Regions from separate parts of the Pantoea sp. GABEPS69 genome, predicted to be linked through region 1. Evidence: predicted binding sites of a transcription regulator. Region 1 holds the regulator's gene; each other region holds the start of a gene.

What was found. The regulator CRP, encoded in region 1, controls carbon source genes, mostly activating them, when cyclic AMP is high. The targets are predictions, from matches to a motif close to ATGTGANNNNNNTCACAT.
Region 2: udp (uridine phosphorylase) is a predicted target of CRP. The motif match lies at 2,473-2,490, and genes of this name have one in related genera.
Region 3: PVE98_RS00275 (PTS mannitol transporter subunit IICBA) is a predicted target of CRP. The motif match lies at 3,806-3,823, and genes of this name have one in related genera.
Region 4: msrB (peptide-methionine (R)-S-oxide reductase MsrB) is a predicted target of CRP. The motif match lies at 2,204-2,221, and genes of this name have one in related genera.

What each region holds. Positions count from the first base shown of each region.
Region 1 is NZ_CP118618.1:305,545-311,132, reverse strand. It holds gene PVE98_RS01410 (LacI family DNA-binding transcriptional regulator) at 1-108, shown strand, start outside; gene PVE98_RS01405 (LysE family translocator) at 110-712, opposite strand; gene PVE98_RS01400 (hydrolase) at 771-1,787, shown strand; gene PVE98_RS01395 (YheU family protein) at 1,784-2,002, shown strand; gene PVE98_RS01390 (phosphoribulokinase) at 2,064-2,933, shown strand; gene PVE98_RS01385 (OsmC family protein) at 2,964-3,368, opposite strand; gene crp (cAMP-activated global transcriptional regulator CRP) at 3,669-4,301, shown strand; gene PVE98_RS01375 (YccS/YhfK family putative transporter) at 4,360-5,588, shown strand, end outside.
Region 2 is NZ_CP118618.1:3,825,596-3,831,183, reverse strand. It holds gene metE (5-methyltetrahydropteroyltriglutamate--homocysteine S-methyltransferase) at 1-1,408, shown strand, start outside; gene PVE98_RS18595 (dienelactone hydrolase family protein) at 1,472-2,299, opposite strand; gene udp (uridine phosphorylase) at 2,602-3,357, shown strand; gene PVE98_RS18585 (lipopolysaccharide assembly protein LapB) at 3,421-4,689, shown strand; gene rmuC (DNA recombination protein RmuC) at 4,785-5,588, shown strand, end outside.
Region 3 is NZ_CP118618.1:59,229-64,816, reverse strand. It holds gene ppc (phosphoenolpyruvate carboxylase) at 115-2,766, shown strand; gene PVE98_RS00280 (DUF3053 domain-containing protein) at 2,919-3,635, shown strand; gene PVE98_RS00275 (PTS mannitol transporter subunit IICBA) at 4,082-5,588, shown strand, end outside.
Region 4 is NZ_CP118618.1:1,811,364-1,816,951, forward strand. It holds gene PVE98_RS08935 (D-hexose-6-phosphate mutarotase) at 51-926, opposite strand; gene gapA (glyceraldehyde-3-phosphate dehydrogenase) at 1,002-1,997, opposite strand; gene msrB (peptide-methionine (R)-S-oxide reductase MsrB) at 2,339-2,749, shown strand; gene PVE98_RS08950 (YeaC family protein) at 2,753-3,034, shown strand; gene pncA (bifunctional nicotinamidase/pyrazinamidase) at 3,073-3,681, opposite strand; gene ansA (asparaginase) at 3,699-4,712, opposite strand; gene sppA (signal peptide peptidase SppA) at 4,797-5,588, opposite strand, start outside.

The DNA of each region.
Region 1 (5,588 bases):
TTGGGCGCGCGCAGCGTGCAGCTTTTGCTGCAGCGCATTCGCCGTCCGGCGTCGCCCGTCGTGCGCGAAGTGCTGCCGTGGACGCGCGTCGAGCGCGCCTCCAGCTAGCTCAGCGCCAGATCAGCAGCACGCAGGCGGCGGTCAGCAGCCCCATCGTCAGGTTAAAAAGGGTCCAGGCGCGGCGGCTGCGCAGAATGCGGCCGATCATCGCGCCGAAGCCGATCCAGATAATGCCCGCCACCAGGTTAACCAGGAACATGCCGAAGCTGATGGCCGTCACCGAATGCAGATAGGCGGAGCCGGCAAGGCTGAAGCTGGCGATCGCGCCCAGCGCCATCAGCCAGGCCTTCGGATTGATCAGCTGCAGCAGGCCGCCCTGCCAGAACGGCATCGGTTTCGGCGGCGCGTCGCCGGTTTCCAGCTCTTCATAGGCGGCGGTGGCGATTTTCCACGCCAGCCAGAGCAGATAGAGACTACCGGCAATCTTCAGAAAGAGGTGCAGCGCGGGATAGAGTAGGATCAGGCTGCCGACGCCGAACGCCACCATTAGCAGCATCAGCTGCATGCCGATCATAATGCCGATCATGAGCGGCACCGTGCGCCAGAAGCCGAAATTGGCGCCGGACGCGGTGAGTAACATATTATTAGGGCCTGGCGTGATAGCAGCGACCCAGAGAAAACCTAACATTGAGAAAAACAGGCTCAGTTCCATGAACGGGTGCTCCTTACCCCCAGATTCGCAACAAGCCTAACGAAGCTAACAGTGTGATATGGATCCGACAAGTGCTGGCGACATGAATTTTACTCCTGACGCAGCGGCGAGCTTTATGCCGCCGCGCGCCCTGCGCAATCCGCATCTGCAGACGGTGCTGCCGCGTCTGGTGCGCCGTCGCCTGCTGCTGCGTCCGCACTGGCAGCGCCTCGACCTGCCGGACGGCGACTTCGTCGATCTCGCCTGGAGCGAAGACCCGCAGCAGGCGAGCCATAAGCCGCGCGTGGTGCTGTTTCACGGTCTGGAGGGCAACTTCCACAGTCCTTACGCTCACGGGCTGATGCACGCCTGCCAGCGTCAGGGCTGGCTTGGCGTGGTGATGCACTTTCGCGGCTGCGGCGGCGAGCCGAATCGCCTGCATCGCATCTATCACTCCGGCGAAACCGAAGACGCCGCCTTTTTTCTGCGCTGGCTGAAAACGCGCTGGGGCGATGTGCCGACCGCTGCGGTCGGCGTCTCGCTCGGCGGCAATATGCTGGGCTGCCTGCTTGGCAGACTGGGCGACGCCGCGCCGCTCGACGCCGGCGTGATCGTCTCGGCGCCGCTGCTGCTGGAGCCGTGCAGCCTGAAGCTGGAACAGGGCTTTTCGCGCTTCTATCAGCGCTATCTGCTCGACCAGCTGAAAAAGAACGCCGAGCGCAAGCTCCGCGCCTGGCCGGGGACGCTGCCGGTGGATCTGCCGCAGCTCATGGCGCTGCGTCGCCTGCGCGACTTCGACGACGCCATTACCGCCCGCGCCCACGGCTTTCTTGATGCGGGCGACTACTACCGTCGCGCCAGCGCCATGCCGCTGCTGAAAAATGTGCGTAAGCCCTTGCTGATCATTCACGCGAAAGACGATCCTTTTATGACTGACGAGGTGATCCCGCAGCCGGATCGGCTCTCAGCCAGTACCACCTATCAACTCACGCCACATGGCGGACACGTTGGCTTTGTCGGCGGCACGCTGCGTCAACCGCAGATGTGGCTCGAGCAGCGTGTGCCGCAGTGGCTTACACAGTGGCTCTCATCATGATTATTCCCTGGCAACAGCTCGATCCCGACACCCTTACCAACTTGATCGAAGCCTTTGTGCTGCGTGAAGGCACCGACTATGGCGAGCAGGAGCGCAGCCTGGCGCAAAAGGTGGCCGACGTGCGCCGCCAGCTGGAGCGCGGCGACGTGGTGCTGGTCTGGTCGGAACTGCATGAAACCATCAATATCATGCCGCGCAGCGAATTCCGCGGCTGATGCGTCGAGGCGCTTTTCGTGTTAACAATGCTCATCGCCCGACTTCACAGGGAGCTTTTCCATGTCAGCACGACACCCGATTATTGCGGTAACCGGCTCCAGCGGCGCCGGCACCACCACCACCAGCCTGGCGTTTCGTAAAATTTTCCAGCAGCTCAATCTGCACGCCGCCGAGCTGGAGGGCGACAGCTTCCACCGCTATACGCGGCCGGAAATGGATATGGCTATCCGCAAGGCGCGCGATTTAGGGCGCCACGTTAGCTATTTCGGCCCGGAAGCCAACGACTTCGGCCTGCTGGAGCAGACCTTTATCGACTACGGCAATGCGGGCAAAGGCCAGTCGCGCAAATATCTGCACACCTACGACGAAGCGGTGCCCTGGAACCAGGTGCCGGGCACGTTTACGCCGTGGCAGCCGCTGCCGGAGAATACCGACGTGCTGTTTTACGAAGGGCTGCACGGCGGCGTCGTCACGCAGCAGCATAACGTGGCGGAAAAAGTCGATCTGCTGGTGGGCGTGGTGCCGATCGTCAACCTGGAGTGGATCCAGAAGCTGGTGCGCGACACCGGCGAGCGCGGCCACTCGCGCGAGGCGGTGATGGACTCGGTGGTGCGCTCAATGGAGGATTACATCAACTTCATTACGCCGCAGTTTTCACGCACCCACATTAACTTCCAGCGCGTCCCGACCGTCGATACCTCGAACCCGTTCGCCGCGCGCGAAATTCCGTCGCTGGACGAGAGCTTCGTGGTAATTCACTTTCGCGGGCTGGAGCATATCGACTTTCCCTATCTGCTGGCGATGCTGCAGGGCTCATTTATTTCGCATATCAATACGCTGGTGGTGCCGGGCGGCAAGATGGGGCTGGCGATGGAGCTGATTATGGCGCCGCTGGTGCAGCGGCTGATGGAAGGCAAACAGATCGCCTGACCAGGACTGGTCAGGCGCGGGTGCGCTTTTTTACAGCGCGACCACTTCATAGCTGTGGGTCATCTCTACGCCTTTGCCCAGCATTAACGCCACCGAACAGTATTTCTCCGCCGAGAGATCCACCGCGCGCGCCACCGCTTTATCGCTCAGCGCCTTGCCGGTCACCACAAAATGCAGATTGATATGGGTAAACAGGCGCGGCGCCTCTTCGCGACGCTCCGAGGTCAGTTTCACCTCGCAGTCCACCACATCGTTGCGGCCTTTTTGCAAAATAGAGACCACGTCGATGGCGCTACAGCCGCCCGCGGCCATCAGCACCATCTCCATTGGACTGGGCGCTTTATCACCGGAGTTACCGTCCATCAGGATCTGATGTCCCGACGCCGACTCGCCGAGAAAGGTTAATCTTTCGACCCACTTCACTCTTGCCTGCATGTTTCCACCTCGAGAATAGCCTGTTTGCCGCCAGAGTACGCGTTCACCTGGCAAACAGCAATCCAGAGTAATCCCCCCTTTGCTGAAGCGAGACAACAGAAGACAGTCGGCAAAAGCTGTGCTACAAACAGTGCTGAAAATAGTTCGTTCTGTTAGGGACGAAGACGGGACACATCAAGCGCCTGGCGCAAAATAAGGCCCGAATAATCTCCTTTAGGGGAAACGCTTGAAGCTTTCATCGCCTGGCAGGGATTAATCCCCCCGCGTTTTGGGCACGATTACAACAGAGGATAATAGCGAATGGTTCTCGGCAAACCGCAAACAGACCCTACACTCGAATGGTTCCTGTCCCATTGCCATATTCACAAATATCCATCCAAAAGTACGCTGATTCATCAGGGTGAGAAGGCTGAAACCCTCTACTACATCGTGAAAGGTTCCGTGGCGGTGCTGATCAAAGATGAAGAGGGCAAAGAGATGATCCTCTCTTACCTGAATCAGGGTGATTTTATCGGCGAGCTTGGCCTGTTTGAAGAAGGTCAGGAGCGCAGCGCCTGGGTACGCGCGAAAACCGCGTGCGAAGTAGCGGAAATTTCCTACAAGAAATTCCGTCAGCTTATCCAGGTGAATCCGGATATTTTAATGCGTCTCTCTTCGCAGATGGCGCGCCGTCTGCAGGTTACATCGGAAAAAGTGGGCAATTTAGCTTTCCTCGACGTGACCGGACGTATTGCACAAACCCTGCTTAACCTGGCGAAGCAGCCAGACGCCATGACGCATCCCGACGGCATGCAAATCAAAATTACTCGTCAGGAAATTGGCCAAATCGTTGGTTGCTCGCGCGAAACCGTGGGCCGCATTTTGAAAATGTTGGAAGACCAGAATCTGATTTCCGCACACGGCAAAACCATTGTCGTTTACGGCACCCGCTGATTTCCTCTCACTCACGGCGTGATGTCACCGTCACGCCGTTACTGCTTTTAGTGAAGTGATGTGGCGTCGAATCATCTATCACCCCGAAGTTAACTATGCCCTGCGGCAGACGCTGGTGCTCTGCATTCCGGTGGCGCTCGGCTGGCTGTTCGGCGATCTGCAAAAAGGCCTGCTCTTCTCTCTGGTTCCCGCCTGCTGCAACGTCGCGGGTCTGGATACGCCCCATAAGCGCTTCTTCAAACGTCTCATCGTCGGCGGCTCGCTGTTCGCGCTCGGCAGCTTTCTGATCCAGCTATTAACCCTGAAAGGGGTGCCGCTGCCTGCCGTGCTCTTCGCCCTGCCGCTGCTGCTGGGCGTCACCGGCGAAATCAGCCCGCTGCACGGCCGCCTGCTCTCCGGCACGCTGGTGGCGGCCATCTTTACCCTGAGCCTGATCGGCCGCATGCCGATCTATGTGCCGCCGCTGCTCTATATCGGCGGCACGCTCTGGTACGGACTCTTCAACTGGTTCTGGTTCTGGCTGTGGAAAGAGCAGCCGATGCGCGAAACCCTGAGCCTGATCTACCGCGAGCTGGCGGACTACTGCGACGCGAAATATACCCTGCTGACCCAGCTTACCGACCCGGAAAAGGCGCTGCCGCCGCTGCTGGCGCGTCAGCAGAAAGCGGTCGATCTGATCAACACCTGCTATCAGCAGATGCATATGCTCTCCGCCAGCCGCGACAACAGCCACAAGCGGCTGACGCGCGCGTTTCAGGTGGCGCTCGACCTGCAGGAGCATATCTCCGTCAGCCTGCATCAGCCGGAAGAGGTGCAGAAGCTGGTGGAGCGCAGCCATGCGGAAGCGGTGATCCGCTGGAACGCCAAAATCATCTCGGCGCGGCTGCGCGCGCTGGCCGACGCCATTCTTTACCATCAGTTGCCGAGTCGTTTCGATATGGAGAAGCCGCTCGGCGCGCTGGAGAAGATCGCCCGTCAGCATCCCGATAATCCGGTGGGCCACTTCTGCTACTACCACTTCAGCCGCATCGCGCGCGTACTGCGCACGCAAAAACCGCTCTACCAGCGCGACCTGATGACCGATCGCCAGCGCCGCCTGCCGCTGCTGCCCGCGCTGCGCAGCTATCTGTCGCTAAAGTCCGCCGCGCTGCGCACCGCGGCGCGCTTCGCCGTGATGCTGATGTTCGGCAGCGCGCTGGCGATGCTGTTCGATATTCCCAAGCCCTACTGGATCCTGATGACCATTATGTTCGTCAGCCAGAACGGCTACAGCGCCACGCGGGTGCG
Region 2 (5,588 bases), 590 kb from region 1:
TGGCGTTATCAACGGCCGCAACGTATGGCGCGCCGACCTGAGCCGCTGGTTCGAACGCCTACAGCCGTTGATTGGCCAGCGTCGCCTGCTGTGGGTCGGCACCTCTTGTTCGCTGCTGCATAGCCCGATCGATCTGCGCGCAGAGACCCGCCTCGATGACGAAGTAAAAAGCTGGTTCGCCTTCGCGCTGCAAAAATGCGGCGAACTGAAGCTGTTAAGCGACGCGCTCAACCATCACGACGCGGCCTCGCTGGAGGCCTGGAGCGCGCCAGTTCGCCATCGCGCCCACTCCAGCCGCGTGCACAACGCGGCGGTCGGCAGGCGTCTGGCGGCGATCTCCGCGCAGGATACCGAGCGCGCCAGTGCTTACGCCGTCCGCGCCCGCGCGCAGCGCAGCCGCTTTAATCTGCCGGCCTGGCCGACCACCACTATCGGCTCCTTCCCGCAGACCACCGAGATCCGCGGCCTGCGGCTCGATTTCAAAAAAGGCAATATCGACGGCGCCAGCTACCGCACCGGCATCGCGCAGCATATCAAACAGGCGATCGCCGAACAGGAGCGTCTGGGCCTCGACGTGCTGGTGCACGGCGAAGCGGAGCGTAACGACATGGTGGAGTATTTCGGCGAAAACCTGGAGGGTTTCGTCTTCACCCAGAACGGCTGGGTGCAGAGTTACGGCTCGCGCTGCGTCAAGCCGCCGGTGATTATCGGCGACGTCAGCCGCCCGCGGCCGATTACCCTGGAGTGGGCGACCTATGCGCAGTCGCTGACCAGCAAGCCGGTGAAAGGAATGCTGACCGGCCCGGTAACCATTCTCTGCTGGTCTTTCCCGCGCGAGGACGTGTCGCGCGAAACCATCGCGAAGCAAATCGCGCTGGCGCTGCGCGACGAGGTCGCGGATCTCGAAGCGGCCGGCATCGGCATTATCCAGATTGACGAGCCGGCGCTGCGCGAAGGCCTGCCGCTGCACCAGTCCGACTGGGCCGCCTACCTGAAGTGGGCGGTCGACGCCTTCCGCCTTAACGCCGCGGTGGCGAAAGACGACACCCAGATCCACACCCACATGTGCTATTGCGAATTCAACGACATCATGGCGTCCATCGCGGCGCTGGATGCCGACGTCATCACCATCGAAACCTCGCGTTCCGATATGGATCTGCTGGAAGCCTTTAAGGCATTTGAGTATCCGAACGAAATCGGCCCCGGCGTTTACGATATTCACTCGCCGAACGTGCCGAGCGTCGAGTGGATAGAGAATCTGCTGCGTAAAGCGGCGCAGCGCATCCCGGAAGCGCGTCTGTGGGTCAACCCGGACTGCGGCCTGAAAACGCGCGGCTGGACGGAAACCCGTCAGGCGCTGGCGAATATGGTGGAGGCGGCGAAGAAACTGCGCGGCGAAAAAGCCTGAGTTGAGGATGTGTTGCTATTGAGGATGGGGCGCTGCGGCGCCCCTTTTTTATTACGTGCGTAATCAGACGACGCCGAACTGCTTAAACCACGTCAGCATACGCGCCCAGCCATCCTGCGCCGATTCGGCGTGATAGCTCGGACGATAGTCGGCGTTGAAGGCGTGGCCCGCGTCGGGATAGACAACAATCTCCGCCTTGGCGTTAGCGGCGTGCAGCGCCTGACGCATCTGCTCCACGCTCTCCAGCGGAATGCCATCGTCCTGGCCGCCGTAGAGGCCCAGCACCGGCGCGCCTAAATCTACGGCGATATCGATCGGATGCTTTTGCTGCTTCATGGTTTTCTCGCCGATGAGGCGACCATACCAGGCGACGGCAGCGCGCAGCTGCGGATTGTGCGCGGCGTAAAGCCAGCTGATGCGGCCGCCCCAGCAGAAGCCGGTAATGCCCATGCGACGGATATCGCCGCCGTTGCGGCCGGCCCAGTTGGCGGCGTGGTCGAGATCGGAAAGCACCTGGCTGTCCGGCACTTTGCTGACCAGCTCGCTAAACAGGGTAGGGATATCGTTGTAATCATTCGGGTCGCCTTCGCGGAAATAGAGTTCCGGCGCCACGGCCAGATAGCCCTCCAGCGCCAGCCGACGGCAGATATCGCGAATATGCTCGTGCACGCCAAAGATCTCCTGCACCACCAGCACCACCGGCAGCGGACCGTTCGCCTCTTTCGGTCTGGCGTAGTAAGCGGGCATATTTTCGCCCTGGCTCGGCACCGAGGTTTCGCCCGCCTGAATATCCTGGCTGTCGGTATGAATCGTGGTTGAGGCGGTCGGCTGTACTGCAGGTGCAAAACCGCCCGTCGATGATTTTTGTGCCATATTGTCTTCGGTTTTCATTTTTTTCTCCGTGCTGGCAGTAGCGCAATCACGTAACTATAGCCTGGCCAGATGACGTCTGGACCAGAGACCGGGAACAGAGTAGGGAGCAAGCAAAAACACTCTCCTCTTTAACATTGCTGCGAAGCCCGACGCACACAGCTTGTAGCAATGGCGTTCTGAATGGCTTGGTTATGTGACCAAGATCGCATTGTTATCTATGTAAAATGTAACATTCATTTTTGATAGTGATTGTTATCACACAAATTTGCGCTGCGCTGACGTAGAGTGGCGCGCTTCACTTCCCTGTTCAGGAGTTTGCTATGTCTGACGTTTTCCACCTTGGCCTGACCAAAGCCGATCTGCAGGGCGCGACCCTGGCTATCGTTCCCGGCGACCCGGAGCGCGTAAAGAAAATTGCCGGACTGATGGCGGACGCTCAGCCGCTGGCGTCGCACCGGGAATTCACCTCATGGCTGGCGAAGCTGGACGGCAAGCCTGTCGTCGTTTGCTCTACCGGCATCGGCGGCCCGTCGACCTCTATCGCGGTAGAGGAGCTGGCGCAGCTTGGCGTGCGCACCTTCCTGCGCGTCGGCACCACCGGCGCTATTCAGCCGCATATTAACGTCGGCGACGTGCTGGTCACCACCGGCGCGGTGCGCCTCGACGGCGCCAGCCAGCACTTCGCGCCGCTGGAATTTCCCGCCGTAGCAGATTTCGCCTGCACCACTGCGCTGGTTGCAGCAGCAGAAGCGAGTGGCGCGACTACCCATATCGGCGTTACCGCGTCGTCCGACACCTTCTATCCAGGTCAGGAGCGTTACGACACCTTCTCCGGCCGCGTGGTCAGCCGCTTTCAGGGCTCGATGAAGGAGTGGCAGCAGATGGGCGTGCTTAACTATGAGATGGAGTCTGCCACGCTGCTGACGATGTGCGCCAGCCAGGGGCTGCGTGCGGGCATGGTAGCGGGCGTCATCGTCAACCGTACCCAGAAAGAGATCCCGGATGCGGCCGCCATGAAGCAGACCGAGAGCGATGCGGTAAAAATTGTGGTCGAAGCGGCGCGCCGTTTGTTATAACGCTTTCAGGCAGCGCCTCTGCGCGCTGCCTCTGCTCTTTACAGCAAAAGCGAGGATCGCCCGATGCGCCACACGCCGCCACGACAGAAATCCGCCTTAACCGCTTCTCCCGCCGCCATGCAGGCGCGCCTTGAAAACGCCGCCGCGCGCTTTCGCCAGCATATGTCACAGCAGGATTACGCCGCCGCCGCCAGCTGCTGCGAAGAGGTGCTGCGCATCATGCCAAATCAGATGCAGGTGCTGAGCGACTACGCGCTCTGTCTGCTGCGGCTCGGCCACTACAGCAAATCTTACCGCGTCTATCAGAAAATCTATCAGGCGCCGCCCGCCGTGCGCGCGACCGCTTCGGAAACCTGGCTGGATGGACTGGCGGAGCTGTGCGGCTGGATGGGCAAGCGAGAGGAGCTGGCGAAATATGGCCTGGAAGCGCTGAACGGCGCAGACGCGCGTTTTCGTCAGGGTCAGCGTTACCCCTTTCCGGCGGCGCGGCCGGAACCGATCGATCTGACGAAACCCGAACAGAACGTGATCGCCTTCAGCCTCTACGGCGGTCAGCCGCGCTACTGCGAAACCCTGATTAAAAACGTCGAGGTGGCGCAGCAACTCTATCCCGGCTGGCGCTGCCGTATTTATCTCGATCAGAGCGTGCCGCAGCACGTGTGGCAGCGTCTCAACCAGCCGCACGTCGAGCTGATCGATATGTCGCAGGAAAAGGCGATCTACCCGACGCTGTGGCGTTTTCTGGTGATGGACGATCCCGGCGTCAAACGCTTTATTATCCGCGACGCCGACTCGCTGCTGTCGGAGCGCGAAGCGGCGGCGGTCGACGCCTGGCTCGCCTCGCCGTACTGGTTCCACCATATGCGCGACTACTTTTCCCATACCGAGCTGCTGCTGGCGGGCATGTGGGGCGGCTGCAACGGCGTCTTTAGCAACATGGCGCAGGCGATGCGCGACTTTATCGCCCGCTACAGCGGCAACGCGCGCTTTACCGATCAATATTTCCTGAAGGCCGCGCTGTGGCCGACGGTGCGCGAAAGCCTGCTGAGCCACGATGAGATTTTTCATTTTCATCAGGCGCAGCCCTGGCCGCCGCACGCGCCGGTGCGCTGGCGCATGGAGAACTTCCACGTCGGCAGCAACGCCGGCTTCGCCAGCATGGCGGGCAAGGCGACGGTGAAAGAGGGGGAGACGCAGTCCGTGGAGCTCACCTGGGGCGGCAACGTCTTTGTTTATCCGGCGCGGGTAAAAGGGGATGAATGGCTAATGCCGATGCCGTTTTTTCTCACCGACGCGTGGAAAGCGGGCGAGCTGCAGGTCAAAGCGCTGTAGCGCCTGCTCTGGGTTGAAAACCGCCCTAAAATAGTCTGGACATTCATACAGGCCGACTTTACCTTTTCCCGAGCAATGCGCGTCGCGAGGGAATCATGGATCAGCAGATTATTATCAGCGCCTGTCTGGCGCTCGCCGGAGTGGGCATCGGCTGGATGCTGGCACAGCTGCGCGCCGGCCATCAGGCCGCCAGCTTTGCCACCGAACGGCGTTTGCAGCAGGAGACGCAGCAGCGTCAGCAGCAGCAGCTTGAACAGCTGCAGCAGCAGCTGCAGCAGCGCGAACAGGAGCTGCGCCAGCTGCACGGCGCGCTGAGCGGCGCGCAGGAGCGGCTGCAACAGCTCGATTACTGGCGCGGCGAATGCGAGCAGCTCAACCGCGAGCTGCGCAACCAGCTAGAGGTCAACAGCGCGCAGGAGGCCGAACTGCGCGAGGTAACCATCCGCCTTGAAGAGACGCGCTTCGCCGCCGAAGAGAAGCAGCGCCTGCTCACCAGCAGCGAGCAGCGCCTCAGCGCGCAGTTCGAAAATCTCGCCAACCGCATCTTCGAAAACAGCGGCCGCCGCGTCGACGAGCAGAACCGCCAGAGCCTGAACAGCCTGATCGCTCCGCTGCGTGAGCAGCTGGACGGTTTTCGCCGCCAGGTGCATGACAGCTTCGGCCAGGAGGCGCGCGAGCGTCACACGCTGGCGCACGAAATCCGCCAGCTACAGCAGCTGAATGCGCAGATGGCGCAGGAGGCGATCAACCTCACCAAAGCGCTGAAAGGCGACAATAAGATTCAGGGCAACTGGGGCGAAGTGGTGCTGAGCCGCGTGCTGGAGGCGTCAGGCCTGCGCGAAGGCCATGAGTATCAGACGCAGGTCAGTTTGCAGTCGGAACAGCAGGGTAGAATGCAA
Region 3 (5,588 bases), 250 kb from region 1:
GTGGCTAGATAAAAGACGATGTTATGCCCGGTGGGTGATTACTCATGCAGTTTCGGCTTTGCCGCGAGCTGTGGGTGTAGAAGTTTACAAAGACGATAAGGGTGTCAGGGTCACATGAACGAACAATATTCCGCAATGCGAAGTAATGTCAGTATGCTCGGCAAACTACTCGGGGATACGATCAAGGATGCACTAGGAGAGAACATCCTCGACCGGGTGGAGACCATCCGCAAACTCTCAAAGTCATCCCGCGCAGGAAATGACACTCATCGCAAGGAACTGCTCAACACGCTGCAAAATTTGTCGAACGACGAGCTGCTGCCGGTAGCGCGCGCTTTTAGCCAGTTTCTTAACCTGACCAACGTCGCCGAACAGTATCAGACCATTTCACGCAGCGGCGACGGCGCAAATCACCCCGAACTGCTGAAAACCACCTTCGATCGCCTTAAACAGCAGCCCGACGTCAGCGAAAGCGCCATTCGCGCCGCCATCGAGTCGCTGTCGCTGGAGCTGGTGCTGACGGCGCACCCGACCGAGATCACCCGCCGCACGCTGATCCACAAGCTGGTCGAGGTGAATAGCTGCCTGAAGCAGCTCGATCACAGCGATATCTCCGACTACGAGCGCAACCAGATTATGCGTCGCCTGCGTCAGCTGGTGGCGCAGGCGTGGCACACTGACGAGATCCGCAAATATCGTCCGACGCCGATCGACGAGGCAAAATGGGGCTTCGCCGTGGTGGAGAACAGCCTGTGGGAAGGCGTGCCCGCCTTTCTGCGTGAGCTGAACGAACAGGTTGAAGAGGCGTTCGGCGTGAAGCTGCCGGTCGACTTCGTGCCGGTGAAATTTACCTCCTGGATGGGCGGCGACCGCGACGGCAACCCGAACGTGACCGCCACGGTGACGCGTCACGCCATGCAGCTTAGCCGCTGGAAAGCCGCCGACCTTTTTCTGCGCGATATCGGCGTGCTGATCTCCGAGCTCTCGATGTCCGAATGCAGCGAAGAGGTGCGCGAGCTGTGCGGCGATCCTGAAGCCATTGAGCCTTATCGCGTCATCCTGAAGCGCATGCGCAGCCAGCTGCTGAATACTCAGGCTTATCTCGAGCGCCGCCTGAAGGGCGAGCGTCTGCCGCGTCCCGCCGATCTGCTGGTCTCCAACGATCAGCTCTGGACGCCGCTTTACGCTATCTATCAGTCGCTGCAGCAGTGCGATATGGGCATTATCGCCAACGGTCAGCTGCTGGATACGCTGCGCCGCGTGAAGTGCTTCGGCGTGCCGCTGGTGCGCATCGATCTGCGTCAGGAGAGCACGCGACACACCGAAGCGATCGCCGAAGTAACCCGCTATCTCGGCCTCGGCGACTATGAAAGCTGGTCAGAAGCGGATAAACAGGCCTTTCTGGTGCGCGAGCTGAACTCCAAACGTCCGCTGCTGCCGCGCCACTGGGAGCCGAGCGACGAAACGCGCGAAGTGCTGGAAACCTGCCGCGTCGCTGCCGAAGCACCGCAGGGCTCCATCGCCGCCTACGTAATCTCGATGGCCAAGACGCCGTCCGACGTGCTGGCTGTACATCTGCTGCTGAAAGAGGCGGGCATCACCTTCGCGATGCCGGTGGCGCCGCTGTTTGAAACCCTCGACGACCTCAACAACGCTAACGACGTCATGAGTCAGCTGCTGAGCATCGACTGGTATCGCGGCTTTATTCAGGGCAAGCAGATGGTGATGATCGGTTACTCCGACTCGGCGAAAGACGCCGGCGTGATGGCCGCCAGCTGGGCGCAGTATCAGGCGCAGGACGCGCTGATCAAAACCTGCGAGAAAGCCGGCATCGCTCTGACGCTGTTCCACGGACGCGGCGGCAGCATCGGTCGCGGCGGCGCGCCCGCACACGCGGCGCTGCTCTCTCAGCCGCCGGGCAGCCTGAAAGGCGGCCTGCGCGTGACTGAACAGGGCGAGATGATCCGCTTTAAATATGGCCTGCCGGAAGTCACCATCGCCAGCCTGTCGCTCTACACCGGCGCGATCCTGGAAGCGAACCTGCTGCCGCCGCCGGAACCGAAAAAAGAGTGGCACAGCATTATGGATCAGCTCTCACAGCACTCCTGCGCCATGTATCGCGGCTACGTGCGCGAAAATCCGGACTTCGTACCCTACTTCCGCTCCGCCACGCCGGAACAGGAGCTGGGCAAGCTGCCGCTCGGCTCGCGTCCGGCGAAACGTCGCCCGACCGGCGGCGTCGAGTCGCTACGCGCCATTCCCTGGATCTTCGCCTGGACGCAGAACCGTCTGATGCTGCCAGCCTGGCTCGGCGCGGGCGCGGCGCTGCAAAAGGCGATGGACGAGGGCCATCAGGATCAGCTCGAAGCGATGTGCCGCGACTGGCCGTTCTTCTCGACGCGGCTCGGCATGCTGGAGATGGTATTCGCCAAAGCCGACCTGTGGCTGGCGGAGTATTACGATCAGCGTCTGGTGGACACCGCGCTGTGGCCGCTGGGCAAACAGCTGCGCGACCAGCTTGACGCCGACATCAAAGCGGTGCTGACCATCGCCAACGACGCGCATCTGATGGCGGATCAGCCGTGGATAGCCGAATCGATCGCGCTGCGTAACGTCTACACCGATCCGCTCAACGTACTGCAGGCGGAGCTGCTGCAGCGTTCGCGCGCGCAGGAAGCGCGCGGTGAAGAGGCCGATCCGCGCGTCGAGCAGGCGCTGATGGTGACCATCGCGGGCGTCGCAGCAGGCATGCGTAATACCGGTTAATCCTTTCGACCCTTCCGGGCAGGCGACTGCCCGGATACCTCTCTGCCGCTGCGCGTTTCGCGCTTGCCGGCGTTGTGCCTGAGCGCTACTTTGCTCTATTCTTTAGGACCATTCCTCGGTTATCTACATTCTCATTTACAGGAGTTGCCCTTATGGCATCAGGAATTTCTCGCATCTGGATGCGTACCGGCATGTTGCTCGGCGCCGCGTTACTGGTGCTTAACCTCACCGCGTGCGGCGACAAAGAGGGCGATCAGCGCAAAGCCTTTATCGATTTTCTGCAAAACACCGTCATGCGCAGCGGCGAACATCTGCCGAGCCTGAGCGAAAGCCAGAAGCAGAATTTTGGTAAATATGCGGGCGACTACGCCATCCTTTACGGCTTTTCCCAGCAGGTGAATAAGGCGATCGATCAGGGCATGCGTCCGGTGGTCGATGAGCTGTCGGCGATCCGCGTGCCGCAGGACTATCTGACGCGCCGCGACGCGCTGCGCCAGGCCAACGGCGCGCTGGTGATTGTCACGCAGCAGCTGGAGAGCGCTAAAATGCAGGCGGACAGCAGCAAAGCCTCGCTTAAGCAGGAGGAGGATCTGAAAAAGGTCTACGACGCCGCTTACGACAAAGTCGTCACGCAGCCAGCCACTCAGCTGGTGCCGCTGCTGCCGAAGCTACAGGCGCTGAGCCAGGGCGCGGCGCAGGCGGGCGACTTCCTGCAGCAGCAGGGACCGCGCGTGAGCTTTAACAATAACGCCGTTCAGTTCCCGACTCCCGATCAGGTCACGCAATATAATGCGCTGATGAGCACTATCTCCGCTAACGCGCAGGCGTTAACCCAGGCGCAAACAGCCGTTCAAAACGGCTTGCAGTAATCTCTCTTCCGAGACAAGCCCCGCGCTTGTCTCGGCCTTTCTGCTGTTACTCTCTTTCAGATTATCGCCAGTCAGAGAAACGCGCCGTCGGGAGTGTGATCTGGCGCATTTTCGACCAAAAATACTTTGTGATCGTAGTCACATATATGAAACAAACAGAACAGATCTAAATGTGATATCAGTCACATTTACCCCTGTTTGGCGGCGAAAAAATAGCCTCTGTGCTTTTTTTACACCGTTATTATGTGATCTAACTCACTAAAACAGCCCCTGTCCCCACCTTAATTGAGTGATCTGGATCACACTTAAACCGCCCGCTACGCAGCGTCATATTGGCGTGCTAGAGTCCGCCTGCATACAGTAATAGCGACGGTTCGACGCCGTGCTGGCTTAACAAAAACAAACGCGCTCTCTTATTGCAGCGCGTCTCGATAAGGGGTGGCTTTATGTCCTCATCAGTCAAGGTCAAGGTTCAAAGCTTTGGTCGCTTTCTGAGTAATATGGTGATGCCTAACATCGGTGCGTTTATCGCCTGGGGTATCATCACCGCGCTGTTCATCCCGACCGGATGGATTCCTAACGAGACGCTGGCGAAACTGGTCGGCCCGATGATCACCTACCTGCTGCCGCTGCTGATCGGTTTCACCGGCGGACGTCTGGTTGGCGGCGATCGCGGCGGCGTGGTCGGCGCGATCACCACCATGGGCGTCATTGTCGGCGCCGATATGCCGATGTTCCTTGGCTCGATGATTGCCGGTCCGCTGGGCGGCTGGGCGATCAAATCTTTCGACCGCGCCGTTGACGGTAAAATCAAAAGCGGCTTCGAAATGCTGGTCAACAACTTCTCCGCCGGTATTATCGGCATGTTGCTGGCGCTACTGGCGTTTCTGGCTATCGGTCCGCTGGTGGAAGGTCTGTCGCATATTCTCGCCGCAGGCGTCAACCTGATGGTGCAGAACAACCTGCTGCCGCTGACCTCGATTTTCGTTGAGCCAGCGAAAATCCTGTTCCTTAATAACGCTATTAACCATGGCATCTTCTCGCCGCTGGGCATCCAGCAGGCAAGCGAAGCGGGCAAGTCGATCTTCTTCCTGATCGAAGCGAACCCGGGTCCGGGCATGGGCGTGCTGGTGGCCTATATGATGTTCGGCCGCGGCAGCGCTAAGCAGTCTGCGGGCGGCGCAGCGATCATCCACTTCCTCGGCGGCATTCACGAAATCTACTTCCCGTATGTGCTGATGGCGCCGCGTCTGCTGCTGGCGGTGATTCTGGGCGGCATGACCGGCGTCTTCACCCTGACGCTGCTCAATGGCGGTCTGGTCTCTCCGGCCTCTCCAGGCTCTATCCTGGCGGTGCTGGCGATGACGCCGAAAGGCGCCTACTTTGCCAATATCGCGGCGATTATCGCAGCCTTTGCGGTCTCCTTTGTGGTCTCCTCTATCCTGCTGAAAACCAGCAAAGTCAAAGAAGAAGACGATATCGAAGCGGCGACCAAACGCATGCATGACATGAAAGCCCAGTCAAAAGGCCAGGCCGTAGCGGGCGCGCCGGTCGTCGCCGACGCCAGCAGCGTTGACGTTAGCCACGTGCGTAAAATCATCGTCGCCTGTGACGCCGGCATGGGTTCCAGCGCGATGGGCGCAGGCGTGCTGCGTAAGAAATTGCAGGATGCGGGACTCACGAACGTGTCCGTTACTAACAGCGCGATTAACTCGCTGCCGGGCGACGTCGATCTGGTGATTACCCACCGCGACCTCACCGAGCGCGCGATGCGTCAGGCGCCGCAGGCGCAGCATATCTCGCTGAACAACTTCCTCGACAGCGCGCTCTACAGCAATCTGACCGATCGCCTGGTGGCGGCAAACCGCAGCGAAGCGCACCGCGAAGTGGTACAGACCGCGCTGGCGGACAGCTACGACACCAGCAATCCGCATCTGTTTAAGCTGGGCGCGG
Region 4 (5,588 bases), 1.5 Mb from region 1:
TCTGCGCTCCGTGTCACTCACTTCTCAATCAGGCAGCCGCCTGACTTCTTTTAAGCTTTCTGCCGCAGACGGAAGGTGGTCGCCAGCCGCGCCGGTTTTTCGCCTGCGCTGCGCATCGGTTTAGAGATGCGCGCCGTCTCCACGCAAACCATGGTTTTATAGCCGTCGTTGGCCATGTCCGCCATGCTGCATGACAGCTCAACGCCTGGGTTCCAGGTCACCACGTCGCTGTGATGATGGTGATAGACCTCAATCATGCGCTGTCCCTGTTTATCCTGAATCAGTGCGCAATCTTCCGGCTGGGTGAAAACGCGGTCAATACGGCCCGGATAGGTCTGTTTGCCGCTGGAAGTCTGCTCGCTGTTGTTGTCGACCTTGTCGATAAAGTGCGAACCCAGACCGCTGACCTCTACGCCGGCGATATCGGCCACCTGGAAATAGCTGTGCAGCGCGCCGGTCGCGGTAAAGTCGCCGTGTGCTTCCAGCTCGATTTCGCAGTGCTTGCCGAGGCGGAAACGGGCGAACAGGGTAAAGTCATGCGGCCATAATTTTTTCGTCTGCGCCGTACTCTCCAGCACGAAGGTCAGCATTACGCTCTCTTCGTTCTCATCGTGCGCCGACAGCGTCCACGGCTGATTACGGGCGAAACCGTGCGCCGGTTCGCCTTCCGGCCCAAACCACGGCCAGCAGATGGGCACGCCACCGCGAATGGCTTTGCCAGCAGCAAAAAGCGACTTTTCGCTCAGCCAGATAACCGGCTTTTCTCCGCTCGGCTGCCAGGCGATCAGATGCGCGCCCTGAAGCGTAATCGCAGCACGCACCTGGGGATGGCTCACTACAATCACCGGCAGATCGCCCAGCTGACGCTGCGAGAGGTAAGGGGAGATCTGCTTCACCACGGGCAGCGAGAAAATTTTATCTTGCATAACCGAATCCTTCCTGTTGCTACGAAAAAAAAGGGCGACCGAAGTCGCCCTTGTTGTCTGTCGTGACCGGTCTGCTTATTTAGCAACCAGCGCGATCAGGTCGAGAACTTTGTTTGAGTAGCCGGTTTCGTTGTCGTACCAGGAAACCAGTTTCACGAAGTTGTCGTTCAGCGCGATGCCAGCTTTAGCGTCGAACACGGAAGTCAGCACTTCGCCGTTGAAGTCGGTAGAAACCACGTCGTCTTCAACGTAGCCCAGCACGTCTTTCATCTCGCCTTCTGCAGCGGCTTTGATCGCTGCACAAATTTCTTTGTAAGAAGCCGCTTTTTCCAGACGGACGGTCAGGTCAACAACAGAAACGTTCGGAGTCGGTACGCGGAACGCCATACCGGTCAGTTTACCGTTTAGCTCCGGCAGGACTTTGCCCACGGCTTTCGCTGCGCCAGTAGAAGACGGGATGATGTTCTGAGATGCGCCGCGGCCGCCGCGCCAGTCTTTGTGAGACGGGCCGTCAACGGTTTTCTGCGTGGCGGTGGTCGCGTGAACGGTGGTCATCAGACCTTCGACGATGCCGAATTTGTCGTTGATGACTTTCGCCAGCGGTGCCAGGCAGTTGGTGGTGCAGGAAGCGTTAGAAACGATGTCCTGGCCAGCATATTTGTCGAAGTTAGCGCCGCGAACGAACATCGGGGTGTCGTCTTTAGACGGACCGGTCAGCACGACTTTCTTCGCGCCGGCAGTGATGTGTTTACGTGCGGTTTCGTCAGTCAGGAAGATGCCGGTAGCTTCAGCAACAACGTCAACGCCTGCTTCGTCCCACTTCAGGTTAGCCGGGTCTCTCTCAGAGGTAACGCGGATTTTTTTGCCGTTAACGATCAGCGCGCCGTCCTGTACTTCAACGGTACCGTCGAAGCGGCCGTGCGTTGAGTCGTACTTCAGCATGTAAGCCATGTAGTCCGCGTCTAACAGGTCGTTGATCGCAACGATTTCGATGTCAGAACGCTGCTGAGCAGCACGGAAAACGATACGGCCGATACGACCAAAACCGTTGATACCTACTTTGATAGTCATATATTCCACCAGCTATTTGTTAGTGAATAAAAGGTTGGCTGTAAAATTACAAAAACCTTACCAGGCGTCAAGCGGAATCGTGTCAATAGTTGCGACAGGTCAATCCGTTCGACAGGAATAATTTGATGCGCAACCGCTTGCGCAACAAGCGTGTTGAGATGATGCCGAAACCCGATTGCTGAATATAAAGGGATAGCGCTAGCAAAAGGTGATCGAGGTCACAAATCTACGCTGCGAAAGGGAAGTATGGTCGCTAAGCACGAAAAAAGCCCCGGTAATGTTATTCGTTTGTTAGAATAGTAGACGATTTTTTCAGAATGACACTCTCCGGAACCACTCAAATGGCTAAAGAAACCGCACCTGAAGCAAAAATTGCGCAATTGTCTGAAATGCAGCGCTATGTGACCCAGCAGCGCGGCACGGAACCGCCTTTCAGCGGCGCGCTTCTGCATAATAAACAGGAAGGCATCTATCACTGCCTGGTCTGCAACGCGCCGCTGTTTCTCTCGGAAACCAAGTATGACTCTGGCTGCGGCTGGCCGAGTTTCTATCAGCCGGTAGGCGACGACGCGATTCGCTATCTGGAGGATGACTCTCACGGCATGCATCGGATCGAAATTCGCTGTAATAACTGCGATGCGCACCTGGGACACGTCTTCCCGGACGGGCCGCAGCCGACCGGCGAACGCTACTGCGTTAACTCGGCGTCGCTGAGCTTTACCGACGAGCAGGGCGACGAACAGCAGGGGTGATGAATGAAACAACAGCTTGAGGCGATGGTCGACGCCATGACGCCTGAGGTCTACGAACGACTGGCAACGGCGGTGGAAACCGGTAAATGGCCGGACGGCGTGGCGCTGTCGCAGGAGCAGCGTGACAACTGCCTGCAGCTGGTGATGCTCTATCAGGCGCGCCATAACGAGGCGCCGCAGCATATGACCATCGGCAAGGGCGGCGAAATGGTGACAAAATCGAAGCGAGAGCTGAAAGAAGAGTTCGGTATCGACGCAGAGATTACGCGCATCAATCTGCACTGAATATAAGGCCGACCTTGCGTCGGCCTTACGCTATAGCGCTAAATCAGCACCGCACCCTGCGCCTTCATCTGGGCGAACGCGATATCGCTGTCTTCCGGGCTGAGATTCACCCCGCGACAGCCTTCCTTCACCACCGTCACCTGATAACCCAGCTCCAGCGCGTCCAGCACGCTGTACTTCACGCAGTAGTCCGTGGCGATTCCCAGCATCACAAGATGGGTTATCCCGCGCGCCTGCAGCCAGCTGTCCAGCTCGGTTTTGCGCCGATGGCCGTTGTCGAAAAAGGCGCTGTAGCTGTCGACGTCGACATCCTGTCCCTTATGGAATACCGCGTCGATCAGGCTGCGATCGAGGCCGGGATGAAGCTCGGCGCCGGCGGAACCCTGAATGCCGTGATCCGGCCACCAGATTTGCGCCAGCCCGTTGAGTTCGCCCAGCGTGTAGACCGGTTCGCCGGATACCGAGGCGAAGCTGCCGTGGTTAGCCGGATGCCAGTCCTGCAGCGCCAGCACGCACTCGCCGCGGGCGCGGAATTCGCGCGCATAGCGGTTGGCGACCGGCACGGTCATATCGCCTTCATGCACGGCCATGGGGCCGCCGGGACAAAAATCGTTTTGAATATCTATGATGATGAGGGCCTGCTTCATAACAGGTGGCTCCGTAATTAGTCTTCGGTCAGTTCACCGCGCAAATTTTGCTGCATCCTGGCGCGGATCTCATCGCAGGAGAGCGACTGACTCAGTAAAAAGTGGAGCTTGGTCAGCGCGGCTTCCACCGTTAAATCAAATCCGCTTATGACGCCCGCATGCTCAAGAGCATTGCCGGTGGCGTAGCCGCCCATGTTCACCTTGCCGGAAATACACTGGGTCAGGTTAACCACTACAATGCCGCGCTCGCTGGCCTGCTGCAGCTCGGCGAGAAACTCGGCGTTCTGCGGCGCGTTGCCGACGCCGTAGGAGCGCAGGATCAGCGCTTTTACCGGCTGGCGTAAAAAGTTGCGCACCACATCCGCCGAGATGCCTGGATAGATGGTGACGACGCCGATAGGCTGCGGCGTAATGGTATGCACCTTCAGCGGTCCATGGCCTTGCGGCGCGGGCGGCGTATTCAGCCGGCGAATATGGATGCCGGCCTCCAGCAGGGCGGAAAGGTTCGGCGATGCAAAAGCGTTAAAGCCGTCCGCATGCGCTTTCGTGGTGCGGTTGCCGCGATAGAGCTGGTTGTTGAAAAACAGCGAGACTTCATTCACGGGATAGTTCGCCGCCACGTAGAGCGCATTCAGCAGGTTTTGCTGGCCGTCGGAGCGTAGCTCCGCCAGCGGGATCTGCGAACCGGTCACGATAACGGGCTTCGCCAGGTTCTCCAGCATAAACGACAGCGCCGAAGCGGTGAAGGCCATGGTATCGGTTCCATGCAGGATAACAAATCCATCGTAGCGATCATAATTTTGTCGAATATCTTCCGCGATAGCCTGCCAGTCTTCGGGCGTCATATCGGAAGAGTCGATCAGCGGATCGTATTCATGAATAGTGAAATCCGGCATCTCAGGGCGGTGGAACTCCGGCATATTCGCCAGCTGTTGCTGCAGGTGACCTGAAACCGGAATATAGCCCTGCGCGGAGCGCTGCATGCCGATAGTGCCGCCGGTATAGGCGACATAGATGTTTTTCTTTTGCATCAGAAACTCAGACTTGCCGTAAAACGCGCAGTATAAGGGGAAAGCGGGGGAAAAGCAGCCCGATCGAGGACCGGGCTGCGAGCTTCATCGCACTTCGCCGCAGTTCAGACAGAACGCATAGCGATTTTGCGGATCGTTGAGGTTATTCAGCAGACCGGGCTGCTGTTTCATGGCGCTCATTACGTCCAGCATCGGCGCGGGCAGCCAGGCTTTCAGCGTGGTCGGCAGCACCGCCTGCGCCGAGGCGTTGACCTGGCTGAGCAGCATATCGAACATGCCCGGCTGATCCTGATACCAGGTGAGCTGCGGCTTCGCGACCTTAGCCAGTTCGCCCGCTTTCTTCACCGCATCGTCAAAGTCGCCCAGCGCGTCTACCAGGCCGTTGGCTTTAGCGTCGCTGCCGGTCCAGACGTGGCCCTGCGCGATAGCGTCGATTTGCTCCGGCGTTTTATGGCGCGAAGCGGCGACCAGACCGACGAAGTTGCGGTAGCCGTTTTCAATCGTCAGCTGCATCAGCTGCTGCACTTCAGTCGGCAATGCTTTGGTGGAGGCCACGTCCGCCAGCGGCGAGGTGGCGACGCCGTCCGTATGCACGCCGATGCTGTCCAGACTGTTCTCCAGCGTATTGATGACGCCGAAAATGCCGATGGAGCCGGTCAGGGTGCTCGGGCTGGCGACGATGTAGTCCGCTGGCGTTGAGATCCAGTAGCCGCCTGAGGCCGCCATGCCGCCCATAGAAACCACGACGGGCTTATCGGCCGCATGTGCGGCGGCCAGCTCTTCACGGATCGCTTCGGACGCCGTAACGCTGCCGCCAGGGCTGTTGACGCGCAGGATAATCGCCTTGATTTTGGGATCGAGGCGCGCATCGCGGAT